DNA from 3 places in the Candidatus Photobacterium acropomis genome. Region 3 is predicted to be linked to each of the others. Evidence: riboswitches for the same ligand, from Rfam matches in the RefSeq annotation. Region 3 holds a riboswitch; each other region holds the start of a gene.
What was found. A riboswitch is a leader RNA that binds a small molecule or an ion and turns the genes downstream of it on or off. The one in region 3 is predicted to bind lysine.
Positions count from the first base shown of each region.

Region 1: another riboswitch for lysine. It lies ahead of Q7657_RS13960 (Na+/H+ antiporter NhaC family protein); the one in region 3 lies ahead of lysC (lysine-sensitive aspartokinase 3).
Region 2: another riboswitch for lysine. It lies ahead of Q7657_RS17465 (Na+/H+ antiporter NhaC family protein); the one in region 3 lies ahead of lysC (lysine-sensitive aspartokinase 3).

Region 1 covers NZ_CP131609.1:1,482,886-1,487,112, forward strand. The annotation lists gene Q7657_RS13950 (lytic murein transglycosylase) at 1-879, shown strand, start outside; gene Q7657_RS13955 (H-NS family histone-like protein) at 1,110-1,505, opposite strand; lysine riboswitch at 1,867-2,048, shown strand; gene Q7657_RS13960 (Na+/H+ antiporter NhaC family protein) at 2,134-3,732, shown strand; gene Q7657_RS13965 (thymidine kinase) at 3,883-4,227, shown strand, end outside.
Region 2 covers NZ_CP131609.1:2,291,210-2,295,436, forward strand. The annotation lists gene ccoP (cytochrome-c oxidase, cbb3-type subunit III) at 1-2,104, shown strand, start outside; lysine riboswitch at 2,241-2,415, shown strand; gene Q7657_RS17465 (Na+/H+ antiporter NhaC family protein) at 2,501-4,081, shown strand; gene Q7657_RS17470 (VOC family protein) at 4,198-4,227, shown strand, end outside.
Region 3 covers NZ_CP131609.1:768,003-772,229, forward strand. The annotation lists gene metH (methionine synthase) at 1-742, shown strand, start outside; gene lysC (lysine-sensitive aspartokinase 3) at 819-2,198, opposite strand; lysine riboswitch at 2,300-2,484, opposite strand; gene Q7657_RS10315 (pyridoxal-phosphate-dependent aminotransferase family protein) at 2,725-3,843, shown strand; gene Q7657_RS10320 (PglL family O-oligosaccharyltransferase) at 3,897-4,227, opposite strand, start outside.

The DNA of each region.
Region 1 (4,227 bases), 710 kb from region 3:
AATAAATTAAAAGCTGAAGCACGTTCAAATGGTATATCTGAACCTATTTTAGATTCCGCTTTTGATGGCATTACTTTTACTCATCGTGCAGTAAAAGCAGACAAAAATCAGCCTGAAAAAAAATTAACTTTAGATCAATATATTCCTCGTGCTGTACCTGATTGGAAAGTAAAACAAGCACGTCGTTTATATCATGAGAATAAAGAAACCTTAGATCGCATTGGTAAAGAATATGGTGTTCAGCCACGCTTTATTGTTGCGTTGTGGGGTGTTGAAAGTAATTTTGGCAAATTACAAGGTAATTACCATGTAGTGGAAGCCTTAACGACATTAGCTTATGAAGGTCGTCGTGAAGAGTTATTCCGCAAACAAGTGATGGCGGCATTACAAATTCTTCAAGATGGTCACATTACTATTGATGAGATGAGAGGTTCTTGGGCTGGCGCAATGGGTCAGTGTCAATTTATGCCAACGTCTTATTTAACCTTCGCGGTTGATGGAAATAATGATGGTAAAGCGGATATTTGGAATACTAAAGCGGATGTATTTGCTTCTGCTGCGAATTACCTGAAGAAATCTGGTTGGAATGATAAATATACTTGGGGGCGCCAAGTACAAATTCCGTCATCATTATCTGACAGTTTAAAAGGCACTGATGCTGAGAAAGGAAAAACGTTAGCACAGTGGCAGGCTTTAGGGGTTCGTACCTTATCGGGCGCTAACTTACCACAAGAAGATATTGAAGCTTGGTTAGTTCAACCTGATGATAACCATGGTCGTGCATATCTTGTTTATGGTAATTACCAAACGCTAATGAAATGGAATCGATCTCACTATTTTGCATTAGCAGTAAGCCATTTAGCCGATAAGATTTACTGAACCGAGCTAAATTAATTGCTATCTAGAGTGTATTAAAAGCCAGGCATTTTTGTCTGGTTTTTTAATATAGATAAGAGTAGTGGTATTAAAGTAATAAATAAGGGAAAGATAACTTATACCTTTAAACTATTTATATTTACTTTTTACGCTGATATACAGGCAAATCTTTGTTTTTAGTAAGTATAAAAAAGCCCAACTTAGTTGGGCTTTTTCGTAATGCTTTTTGCAAATTAGATTTCGAAATCTTCTAAAGATTTACCTTCATCTAGTGCTTTTTTAAGTGCGCTTGGTGTACGGCCTTGGCCAGTCCATGTTTTTTCTTCACCGTTTTCGTCGATGAACTTATATTTAGCAGGACGTGCAGCACGTTTTGCTTTTGGTGCTTTAGAAAGGCTTGCTAATAATTCTTCTGGGTCGATACCATCTGCTAATAGCATTTCACGGTATTGAGCTAGTTTCTCATTACGCTCATTTTCTTTAGCTTGTTCCGCTGCTTCAGCTTCAGCACGTTCTTGAACAACGGTAGTTAATTTCTCAAGTGCTTCTTCTAGTTGCTCTAGAGTATATTCACGAGAAAGAGCACGAAGACTACGAAGGTTTAAAAGTGCTTTCATTGCATCAGACATTTTTATATTTCCTGTTATTTTTAACTAACTGTAAATAATAATAGCAGTGTCGAATCATTTATTACAATAGTAATGTTTTTATTCTTTATGTCAAAACACTTTAATCGTTATTCTCTTTAATAGTTAATTAAAACAACAATCCTATTTATAATTAAAAGAATAGAGTTAAAGAGATAAATTGGTCGTTAAATAGTTACAAAATGAAACAGTTCATGCGCTTTAGTTCATAATATTTCACCGTTATTGCTATAATTGAATAAAATTTATTTATAAAAGCAATGTTATTCATCGTGTGGTGTTAAAACTTTACTGTGATGTTGTTGCAAATAATGAAACATTACGTAGAATATTCGCATCCTTATTGTAAGGTAGAGGCGCATTATCTAATAGTAATTAACAAGAGGGTGAAACCGGTGAGGGTTAATGAAAGGAGCTAATGCCGAAGTAAGCATGACATCAAATCATCTTACTGGGGTTGCATTGAATAAGTGTAACACTGCCATAGTATATACATCATATTAACTATGGAGCGCTACTGTGACGAAGGGAGCTTTAAGAGGCTCTTCATATATGGTGATAGCCATCTCCTCCAGTAGATCTCCCACCTAATTCGGTTGTCGTTGAGATCATGAATTTAGTCGATTATTCCCATTCATTAGTATCTATTATTCCTCCTGTTGTTGCGCTGGTGCTGGCGATACTTTCTCGTCGCGTGTTACTTTCGCTAGGTGCAGGTATTTTATTGGGGGCACTTTATTTAAATGATTTTTCATTTAATCATTCTGCTTCTTATTTAGGAGGAACAATAAAAGGCTTATTCATTTCTGATGGTGGGGTAAACACCTGGAACATGAGTATTGTATTATTCCTCATTATATTAGGGATGATGACAGCACTGTTAACCTTGTCCGGTGGTACTCGTGCGTTTGCAGAATGGGCACAAACAAAAATCAAAAGTAAACGTGGTGCCAAGTTACTGGCTGCCTTTTTAGGTGTGTTTATTTTTGTTGATGATTACTTTAATAGCTTAGCGGTCGGCTCTATTTCACGACCTGTAACCGATCGTTTTTATATCTCACGCTCTAAACTTGCTTATATATTAGATTCAACGGCAGCACCGATGTGTGTATTGATGCCAGCATCAAGCTGGGGTGCTTATATTATTACTTTAATTGGTGGCATTTTAGTTACCCACGGAGTAACTGAGTACACACCGCTAAGTGCGTTCTTAACGTTAGCACCAATGAACTTCTATGCGATCTTTGCTTTAGCGATGGTGTTTGTTGTGTCTTGGTTCCAATGGGATATTGGACCAATGAAAAAGCATGAGATGGCCGCCATGCATGGTCGTGGCTTTGATGAGGGCAGCGATGTTGATGAGCAAGCGAAAGATCTTACCGATGAATTAGAAATAACGGAAAGTGAGAAAGGTAAAGTCGGCGATTTAGTGTGGCCGATTATTATTCTGATTGCCGCTACTTTCTTCTTTATGATCTTCACTGGCTATCAGGCACTTGCAGTAGACGGTAAACCTTTTGCTATTCTTGGCGCATTTGAAAATACCGATGTGGGTAAATCACTGTGTTTAGGTGGCTTATTTGGTCTTGTTGCTGCGATTATTCCGGTGTTTCGCCAGCGTATAGCAATGGTTGAAGTTGTACGAACATTATGGATTGGTGCTAAATCCATGTTTGGAGCGATTTTAATTTTATTATTTGCTTGGGCTATCGGTAGCGTTATTAGCGATATGAACACAGGGCGTTATTTATCGACCTTAGTTCAAGGCAATATTAGCCCAATGTTATTGCCTATGATCCTATTTATCTTATCGGGTGCAATGGCATTCTCGACGGGCACATCATGGGGTACCTTCGGTATTATGTTACCGATTGCGGGTGATTTGGCAGGTGCTACAGATATTGCGTTAATGCTCCCAATGTTAGCAGGCGTATTAGCAGGCTCAGTATTTGGTGATCATTGTTCGCCAATTTCTGATACCACAATTTTGTCGTCAACAGGGGCACGTTGTCACCACATTGATCACGTAGCAACACAGCTACCATATGCGATGTCTGTAGCTTTTGTCTCTATGATTGGCTATTTGGTATTGGGGATGACAGATTCATTACCTGTTGCGTTTATTGCTGCGATCACTACCTTCATTATGGTATGTGTGTTCTTTGCATGGTTGTCCCGTCGCACCTATCAACCAACAGTGAAAAGCTGATTTTTATACGATGTAGTGAAAGCCCATACAAAGTTATGGGCTTTTTTGTAACTAATGTGTAGTTGTTAAGTCTATCACTTTTCATTGTGGGTGAATTTCTGTAGCATCGGCGCAGTTTTTTTAAACCAATCGTATTACTAGGGAACTCTCATGGCCCAAATGTATTTCTATTACTCTGCAATGAATGCAGGGAAATCGACCACATTATTGCAATCTTCGTTTAATTACCGTGAAAGAGGCATGACGCCACTTATTTTCACCGCTGCTATCGATAACCGTTATGGCGTAGGTAAAGTCACATCTCGTATTGGTTTAGAAGAAGAAGCTGAGTTATTTAATTCAGAAGATGATTTATTCGAGCGTGTAAAAGTATTATCGAGTAATGGCAAAATTGACTGTGTATTAATTGATGAATGTCAGTTTTTATCAAAAGCTCAGGTTTATCAATTAACAGAAGTGGTCGATAAGCTCGATATTCCTGTTTTATGTTACGGT
Region 2 (4,227 bases), 1.5 Mb from region 3:
CTCCGCCAACGCTAACCGTACTGTTGATAGCTTTGATGGCATTGATGAAAACGATGCCGCTGTTCCCAGTCTGTTGCTGTTGTCTTATCTTGCCGCGTTTATTATCGCTGCGGTGTTCTTGGTGCTTTATCCCGGTATGGGAAATTGGCAAGGGTTGATGAAATGGCAATCCACCAACGAAGCAGAATCAACAGCCCCTACTTCACTCCAAGCCCAAATAGCTCAAGTGGGTGACGAGAACTCAAGTTATGAAGATTTGAGTCAATCCCCTGAAATCGTCAGTGCTGGTCGCGCTTTATTTCAAACCCATTGTGCAGCTTGTCATTTAAATCAAGCTCAAGGGCAACTGCATTTCCCTAACTTAAGCGATACAGTTTGGCTGTATGGTGGCAGTGACGAAGCGATACATCACTCCATTGTTCAAGGTCGTAATGGTGTTATGGCGGGTTGGAAAGATATTCTGACTGAAGAAGAAATTGAGCATGTCTCTTCATATGTTGCTTCACTTGAAAAAAATCGCATTATCGCGGAGCCAGCGGTCAATCTTGAGCTTGGTAAAGCGATATTTGATGCTAACTGTACCGCTTGTCATGGCAGTGATGCGAAAGGTAATCAAGCATTAGGCGCACCTAACCTTACCGATAATATTTGGCTTCATGACGGCAGTATTGAAGGCATAAACGCCACCGTGACCTATGGCTTAAATAACGTCATGCCCGCTTTTGAAAACCAACTCACTAATGATGAAATTCAAGCGCTTGGTGCTTATATTCGTCACCAAGGTAACGAGCAAAAAAATAAGTTAGCAGAGCTCAATCAAGACATGGTTAGTAAAGGGCAATATCTAGCTTACGCAGGTGATTGTATTGCTTGTCATACAGGTGAAGGTGGTGAACCTTTCGGTGGTGGTTTAGGTTTCTTAACTCCGTTTGGTACGCTTTATTCAACCAATATTTCAGCTCACCCTACCTATGGTATTGGTGACTACACTTATGAAGAGTTTTACGACGCACTGCATAAAGGTAAAGGGAAACACGGTTATTTGTACCCTGCAATGCCTTACTCGTCTTATCAATATGTCACCGATGAAGATACTCAAGCGTTATGGGCGTATATGCAATCGCTTAACTTTGTAAATACCCGTAATAAAGAAAATAAAATGATGTTCCCAAGTAACATTCGTTTGGGGCTATTAGGTTGGAATATTGCCTTCTTAAACACTGCACCACTTGAATATCCCGATGATATGACCGAACAATGGAAGCGTGGTAAATACCTCACCATGGGATTAGGTCACTGTTCGGAATGTCACACTCCACGCAACGTAGCGCAAGCTTTGATCGAAAAAGAGCTATTTCAAGGTAATTTAATTGATGGTTGGAAAGCCCCTGATATTACTGCAACAGAGCTATATCAAGACCGTTGGGATGTAAAAACATTAACAGACTTTTTAAAAACGGGTCATTCCGATAAAGGAACCGCATTTGGTGGTATGGCGGAAGTAGTACAAAACAGTACTCGATTCTTAACCGAACAAGACGTCGCTGCCATTGCGGAATACTTGATCACCGGTGATAAATATAACGAGTTAAATAGCTCGGTTCCTCAGCTTAATCCACCAGGATTTGGCGATCTCGTTCCCGCCAATGTTGATATCCAAACCGTTGAGCTAAAGCCGTTAAGCAGCAACGATCCTGAAAACGAAGCCAAACTGTATGGCGTATATGTTCAAACCTGTGGCGCATGCCATGGTAAAGACGGTAAAGGCCGAAAAGGTATCGCCCCTACACTGCTTAACAACGGGATAATTATGCACAGTGATCCTTACGATACCATTGCTGTTACCATTCGTGGTTTATTGCCAAACTTTATGGAACAAGACACCAATTTCATGCCTATGAGTAGCTTTAACTCGGTGATCAGTGATGCCAACTTGGCAAAACTGATCAGCTTTGTGCGTGCGAAATTAGGTGATCGTACCGTGCCCGTTACCCCGCAAGAAGTTTCAGATGTGCGTAAGGCATTAGTTGAAGGTGGTTACGCTGGAAATATTCACAGCATGACACCACCAGAAGCTAACGAGCCAAATAGTTTAACGGAATAAGCGGATATCTAAACAGTGTACAGTTTCATTATCTGCTTAACATTCCATCAACAGTAATAATTTTTACAATTTTTATGCAATTTTTCACTGCTTTATATTGCCTCTGTAAAATTTATAAGTATCATCAAATTTCAATCCTTTGAGTAGAGGCGCGCTGCCTATTAGTATCCAGATGGAGGGTGACACCTAAGAAGTCTGGGGAAAGGAGTCGGCGCCGAAGTCATTGTTGTGTCATCAACAGTGGCTGGGTCTGCATTAAATAAGTGCAGAACTGCCATAGTTTACGTAGTCTATGGAGCGCTACCCTAAGGGATATGCAGAAGTATATTTTCTACAGAAATCTGTTTCTCTATCCTTTCGGTAGATCTCCACCTAATATAGGTGTTTAAGAGATCCATGAATCTAGTTCAATATTCTGATTCCATTTTATCAGTTGTCCCTGCATTACTAGCTGTTATTTTAGCTATTGCTACCCGTCGCGTATTGCTATCGCTTGGTCTTGGCATTGTTGCTGGCGCAATCCTTCTTAATGATTACAACCCGTTATCTGCGCTGAAATACATTGTTCACCAAGTTGTTGGCCTTATTTGGTCTGACGGTGCAGTAAATAGCGGCAACGTGAATATGATTATCTTCATGTTGTTACTAGGCGGTTTGATCAGCCTAATGACAGCAACAGGTGCAACCCGCGCATTTGCTGAATGGGGTTACCGTCGTTGTAAAGATCGCCGTAGTGCAAACATGCTAACGGGCTTAATGGTTTTTGCTTTCTTTATTGATGACTTCTTCCACAGCTTGTCTGTAGGTCCTATTTGTCGTCCTGTGACTGACCGTTTCAACATTTCACGTGCGAAACTGGCTTACCTACTGGACTCAACCGCAGCACCTGTTTGTGTCATTACACCTATTTCATCTTGGGGCGCATACATTATTGCGATCCTTGGCGGTATCTTAGCAACGAACCATATTACTGATATCAGTGCGATTTCATTGTTCGTTCAAATGATCCCAATGAACCTATACGCGGTATTCACACTTCTGATGGTTATCGTGGTTATCTTCTTCCAACTAAACATTGGCCCTATGCGTCAACACGAAGCGTGGGCAGAAGAAGGCAAGCTATGGGACGAATCTAAAGGTCATCCAAAAGGCTTAGAGATCACAACAGAATCTTCAGGCAAAGGCACAATGATCGACATGGTTCTGCCAATTCTAACGCTAACGGTATCAAGTGTTATCTTTATGGTGATCAGCGGTGCTGACGTTCTAGCCGCTCGCGGTGAAGGATTTAGCCTAATTAAAGCCCTTGAGCATACCGATCTTGGTTCGTCGCTGGTTAACGCTTCACTATGTAGCCTTGCCGTTTCAATGGTATTAGCACTTCGTTTGAAGCTATCACTAAAAACATGGCTAACCGCTGCACCACAAGGTGTTCAAGCAATGATGCCAGCTATCGTTATCCTAATGTTCGCATGGACGATCGGTACCGTAGTAAGTGACATGAAAACAGGTCTGTACCTAGCGTCATTAACCAAAGGTGGCTTCCCTACTGAACTACTACCTGCATTAGTCTTCGTTCTATCTTGTGCGATGTCTTTCGCAACAGGTACAAGTTGGGGTACGTTCGGTATCATGTTGCCACTAGCAGGTGATATGGCGGTAGCAAGTGATGCTCACCTACTAATGCCTATGCTTTCTGCGGTACTTGCTGGCTCTGTATTTGGCGATCACAGCTCTCCAATTTCAAGTACAAGTATTCTGTCTGCAACAGGTGCTGGTAGCCATCACATGGATCACGTAATGACTCAGCTTCCTTATGCTATTACTGTGGCATTCGGTGCGCTATTGGGTTACCTAACAATGGGTATCATGTCGTCAACTATCGCTGGTATTGGTGTGAGTGCACTATGGTTCCTTGCATGTTGTACGATCCACCTACGTCGTCACAGAAAATACCAACAAGCGGTAACAGCATAAGCTAACCGTCTAAATTCAAAATAAATTAGAGAACTCCCCGTTCGTTTTATCCTGTAATTGCTTTATGCTTAGGATTAAACAACGGGGATTTTTTACATCAAATTTAGGAAAGAAACATGGAATACTTACACACAATGATCCGCGTG
Region 3 (4,227 bases):
ATTTGCTGATGCTAATGAGTTGCTTGATCGTGTTGAGAACGAAGGCTTATTAAAAGCGCGTGGTATGTGTGGTTTGTTCCCTGCGGCAAGCGTTGGGGATGATATTGAAGTATACACCGATGAATCACGTACCGAAGTTGCCACCGTGCTGCATAATTTGCGTCAGCAAACAGAGAAACCTAAAGGCTTTAACTACTGTATTTCCGATTATATTGCGCCAAAAGGATCGGGCAAACTCGATTGGATTGGCGCCTTTGCGGTTACAGGTGGTATTGGTGAGCGTGAGTTGGCGGACGAGTATAAAGCCCAAGGTGATGACTATAATGCCATCATGATCCAAGCCGTTGCCGATCGTTTAGCAGAAGCGTTCGCTGAATACCTTCATGAGCGAGTGCGTAAAGAAATTTGGGGTTATGCAGCGGATGAAAACTTATCAAATGAAGATTTGATCCGTGAGAAGTACCAAGGTATTCGACCTGCACCGGGTTACCCTGCTTGCCCTGAGCATACTGAAAAAGGACCGTTGTGGGAGCTGATGAAGGTGGAAGAGAATATTGGTATGTCATTAACTACCAGTTATGCCATGTACCCTGGCGCTTCCGTATCAGGTTGGTATTTCTCTCATCCTGATTCACGTTACTTTGCGGTGGCGCAGATCCAACAAGATCAGCTTGAAAGTTATGCTGATCGTAAAGGCTGGGATTTGATCGAAGCTGAAAAATGGCTTGGGCCAAATCTGTAATTCCTAAATCGATATGAATAAAAAAGGCGCTTAATGCGCCTTTTTGTTTATTTAAGATTTGTGTGCTTGGAATGGGTTATTCCAGTAAAGAGGCGTGTAATGTACGAACGACGTCTTTTGCTTCATCTTCATTGATTAAGAAACATAGGTTGTGTGGGCTTGCGCCGTAACAAATCATACGCAGGTTATGATCTTCTAGTGCGCCAAAAATATCTTTTGCAGAGCCTTTAGTATCACTCATTTGGTTACCAATGAGTGCAACCAGTGATAAACCTTGCTCAACTTCGACACGGCATAATTGGCTTAGCTCTTCAACAGCTTTAAGTGGAAGTGTTGGTGCACCGCCACCCGTATCGGTTTGATCTAGGGTGAGTGACACACTGACCTCTGATGTGGTAATCAAATCAACGGAGATTTTGTGCTCAGCGAGAATACGGAATACTTCGGCTAAGAAGCCATAAGCATGGAACATATTCAGGCTGGTGAGTGTCACCATGGTTTGGTTAGCACGTAGCGCTAATGCTCGAAATAGTGGTGCATCTTCTACCGATTTGCGGATCCATGTACCACCTTGCTCTGGTGCTTTTGATGAGCCGACAAAGACAGGGATCTGCTGGCGAATAGCTGGCACTAAGGTTGATGGATGAAGGATCTTAGCACCAAAATTTGCCATTTCAGAGGCTTCACTAAAGCTGATCTCTTTAATAGGTTGTGCAGCTGGGGTGATACGAGGATCGGTGGTGTACATTCCCGGTACGTCAGTCCAGATCTCAAGGGTGGATGCACTGACGGCTTCTGCAATTAATGCGGCACTATAGTCACTCCCACCACGACCTAAAGTTGTCGTGATCCCTTGGCTATTTGAGCCGATAAAGCCTTGTGAAACGACAATACTATTTTCAAGCAATGGTAATAATTGTGTTTCCGCCAGTTGTTTAATTTGCTCTGGCTGAGGTACTGCTTTTCCAAATTGATCATCGGTACGCATAATTGGACGAATATCGACACGTACTGCTGGCGCGTTTAGCTCAACTAAAATTTGCGTGAAAAGGTAGGTTGAAAGCAGCTCACCGTGGCTCACGATTTGATCGGTTAATTGTGCAGATGTTGCAACAGCGGCTTGTTCAGCAAGTGTTGCTACGTTATCAAGTAGGCTGTAAATCGCATCTTGAATACTTGATGGTTGCTTAAGTTGATCAAGCACATCTTGGTGTGTTTGTGTCAGTTGCTGTAATCGTTGCTGACGTTCATCAGCATTACTGACACCATTAGCGAGTTCAACTAAAAGGTTCGTTACGCCAGAACAGGCGCTGATCAGAACAATTTTTGTTGCCGGATTTGCGGTAACAATGGCCGCACTGCGACTCATTGCGGTGAAGTCTGCAACGCTAGTGCCACCAAATTTGGCAACAGTGATTGATGATGGCGGTGCTGAATTTGCTGTAGAGTAGTCCATTATATTCTCCCTGAATCATAAACAAATTATAAGGTAGGCTATTTGTCTGGGAGTATTCCCGACATCCTGTCAGGAGAGCGTGAGAAGTGAATTAAGTGCACTTACCCAGAAGCTCCCCACCACATTCATTGTTGAGCGTGGTGACAGCTAGAAGGATTCAACCTTCATAGCCGATATAACTTAATCCCCGAATAAGTCATACCTCGGCGTTACTCTCCCTCTCATAATGGCTATAGGGTGGGGCCCTGTCATTATGATACCTAGGTAACGCTCCTCTTCCGTATTGCTGTAACCCTATACAAGCACATAAAAGCTTGAATAAATTATCATCTCATTGAATAAGATTTGTAACCCTTTTGTCAAATGTTATGTGACAAATAATTTACATTTAAAATTAAGCAACTGTGCGTAAGGGATGCGACATCGACTCTTGCGTCAATGAAAAGGCTCTAATACTCTTAAAACGATAGCAACCCGTTCCATACAAAAAATATCTATAGGGACTATGACTTTACGGAGCAAAATAATGACAATTACCAGTTTTATTCCGCCACATAGAACACTGATGGGGCCGGGGCCTTCAGATATTTACCCGCAAGTATTACAAGCACTCAGTCGACCAACGGTAGGCCATTTAGATCCCTTGTTTATCGGCATGATGGATGAGTTAAAACAGCTACTGCAATATGCATTTCAAACCAAAAATCCATTCACTATTGCTGTTTCTGCGCCGGGCAGTGCAGGGATGGAAGCGTGTTTTGTTAATCTCGTTGAGCCTGGCGATAAGGTGTTAGTGTGCCGTAATGGTGTTTTTGGCGAGCGTATGCGTGAAAATGTTGAGCGCTGTGGTGGTATAGCAGTTGTGGTTGATAATGAATGGGGGACGCCAGTATCTCCCGATCTTGTTGAGCAAGCATTACAAGATAATCCTGATATTAAAATTGTCGCTTTTGTTCATGCGGAAACTTCAACTGGCGCATTGAGTGATGCGAAAACACTGGCTGAAATTGCCCGTAAACATGATTGTTTAACCATCGTTGATGCGGTGACATCTCTCGGTGGTGTGCCATTGCTGGTGGATGAATGGCAATTAGATGCGGTCTATTCTGGTAGTCAAAAGTGTTTGTCTTGTACGCCGGGGTTATCGCCGTTAACGTTTTCCCAAAAAGCGATTGATAAAATCCAGCAACGTAAAACCAAAGTGCAAAGCTGGTTTTTAGATCAAAGTTTAGTATTAGGTTATTGGAGTGGTGAAGGCAAGCGTAGCTATCACCATACCGCACCTGTAAATAGTCTATATGCGCTGCATGAAGCGTTAGTACTGCTGCATAATGAAGGCTTAGAAAATGCGTGGCAGCGCCATCGTAATGCCCATGAAGAGCTTAAAGCAGGACTTGAAAAATTAGGAATCCAATTTGTGGTAGCAGAAGCGTCACGATTACCACAACTCAATGCTGTTTATATTCCTGACGGTGTTGATGATGCTGAGGTTCGCAATGAATTGTTGCAACGCTACAACTTAGAAATCGGCGCAGGATTAGGTGCGTTGGCTGGAAAAGCGTGGCGTATCGGTTTGATGGGCTATGGTGCAAGAAGTGAAAATGTTGCGCTGTGCTTAAAAGCGCTAGAAACCACATTGAAATAATCTATTGATGAGTAAATAAAAATGGCTACCGAGTGGGTAGCCATTTTTTATGGTTATTTCGCCGCAGACGTTGTATTTGCTTGGCTGGTTTGCTGCTCAAAATCTAAATCAGGAAATAAGAACAGCGCTTCATCTCTGATTTGTGATGCTTGCTCTTTGTTGCCGAGGGCATCGTAAGCAAGGATCAGGTTTTGATACAGTGCTGGTCGCGGCCACGCTTTGGCTTTTTCGGTTGCCCATTGAATATAGTCTTCAATCAGCGCTGGTTTATCGCTACCAATACCAAGTTGCAGTTGGGTAAGTTGTAAGTCCCAATCAAAACGGTTTTTCCACGACCATGGGTTATTCACCTTAAGTAGATAGTCGATGTTTACAGGTCGAGTT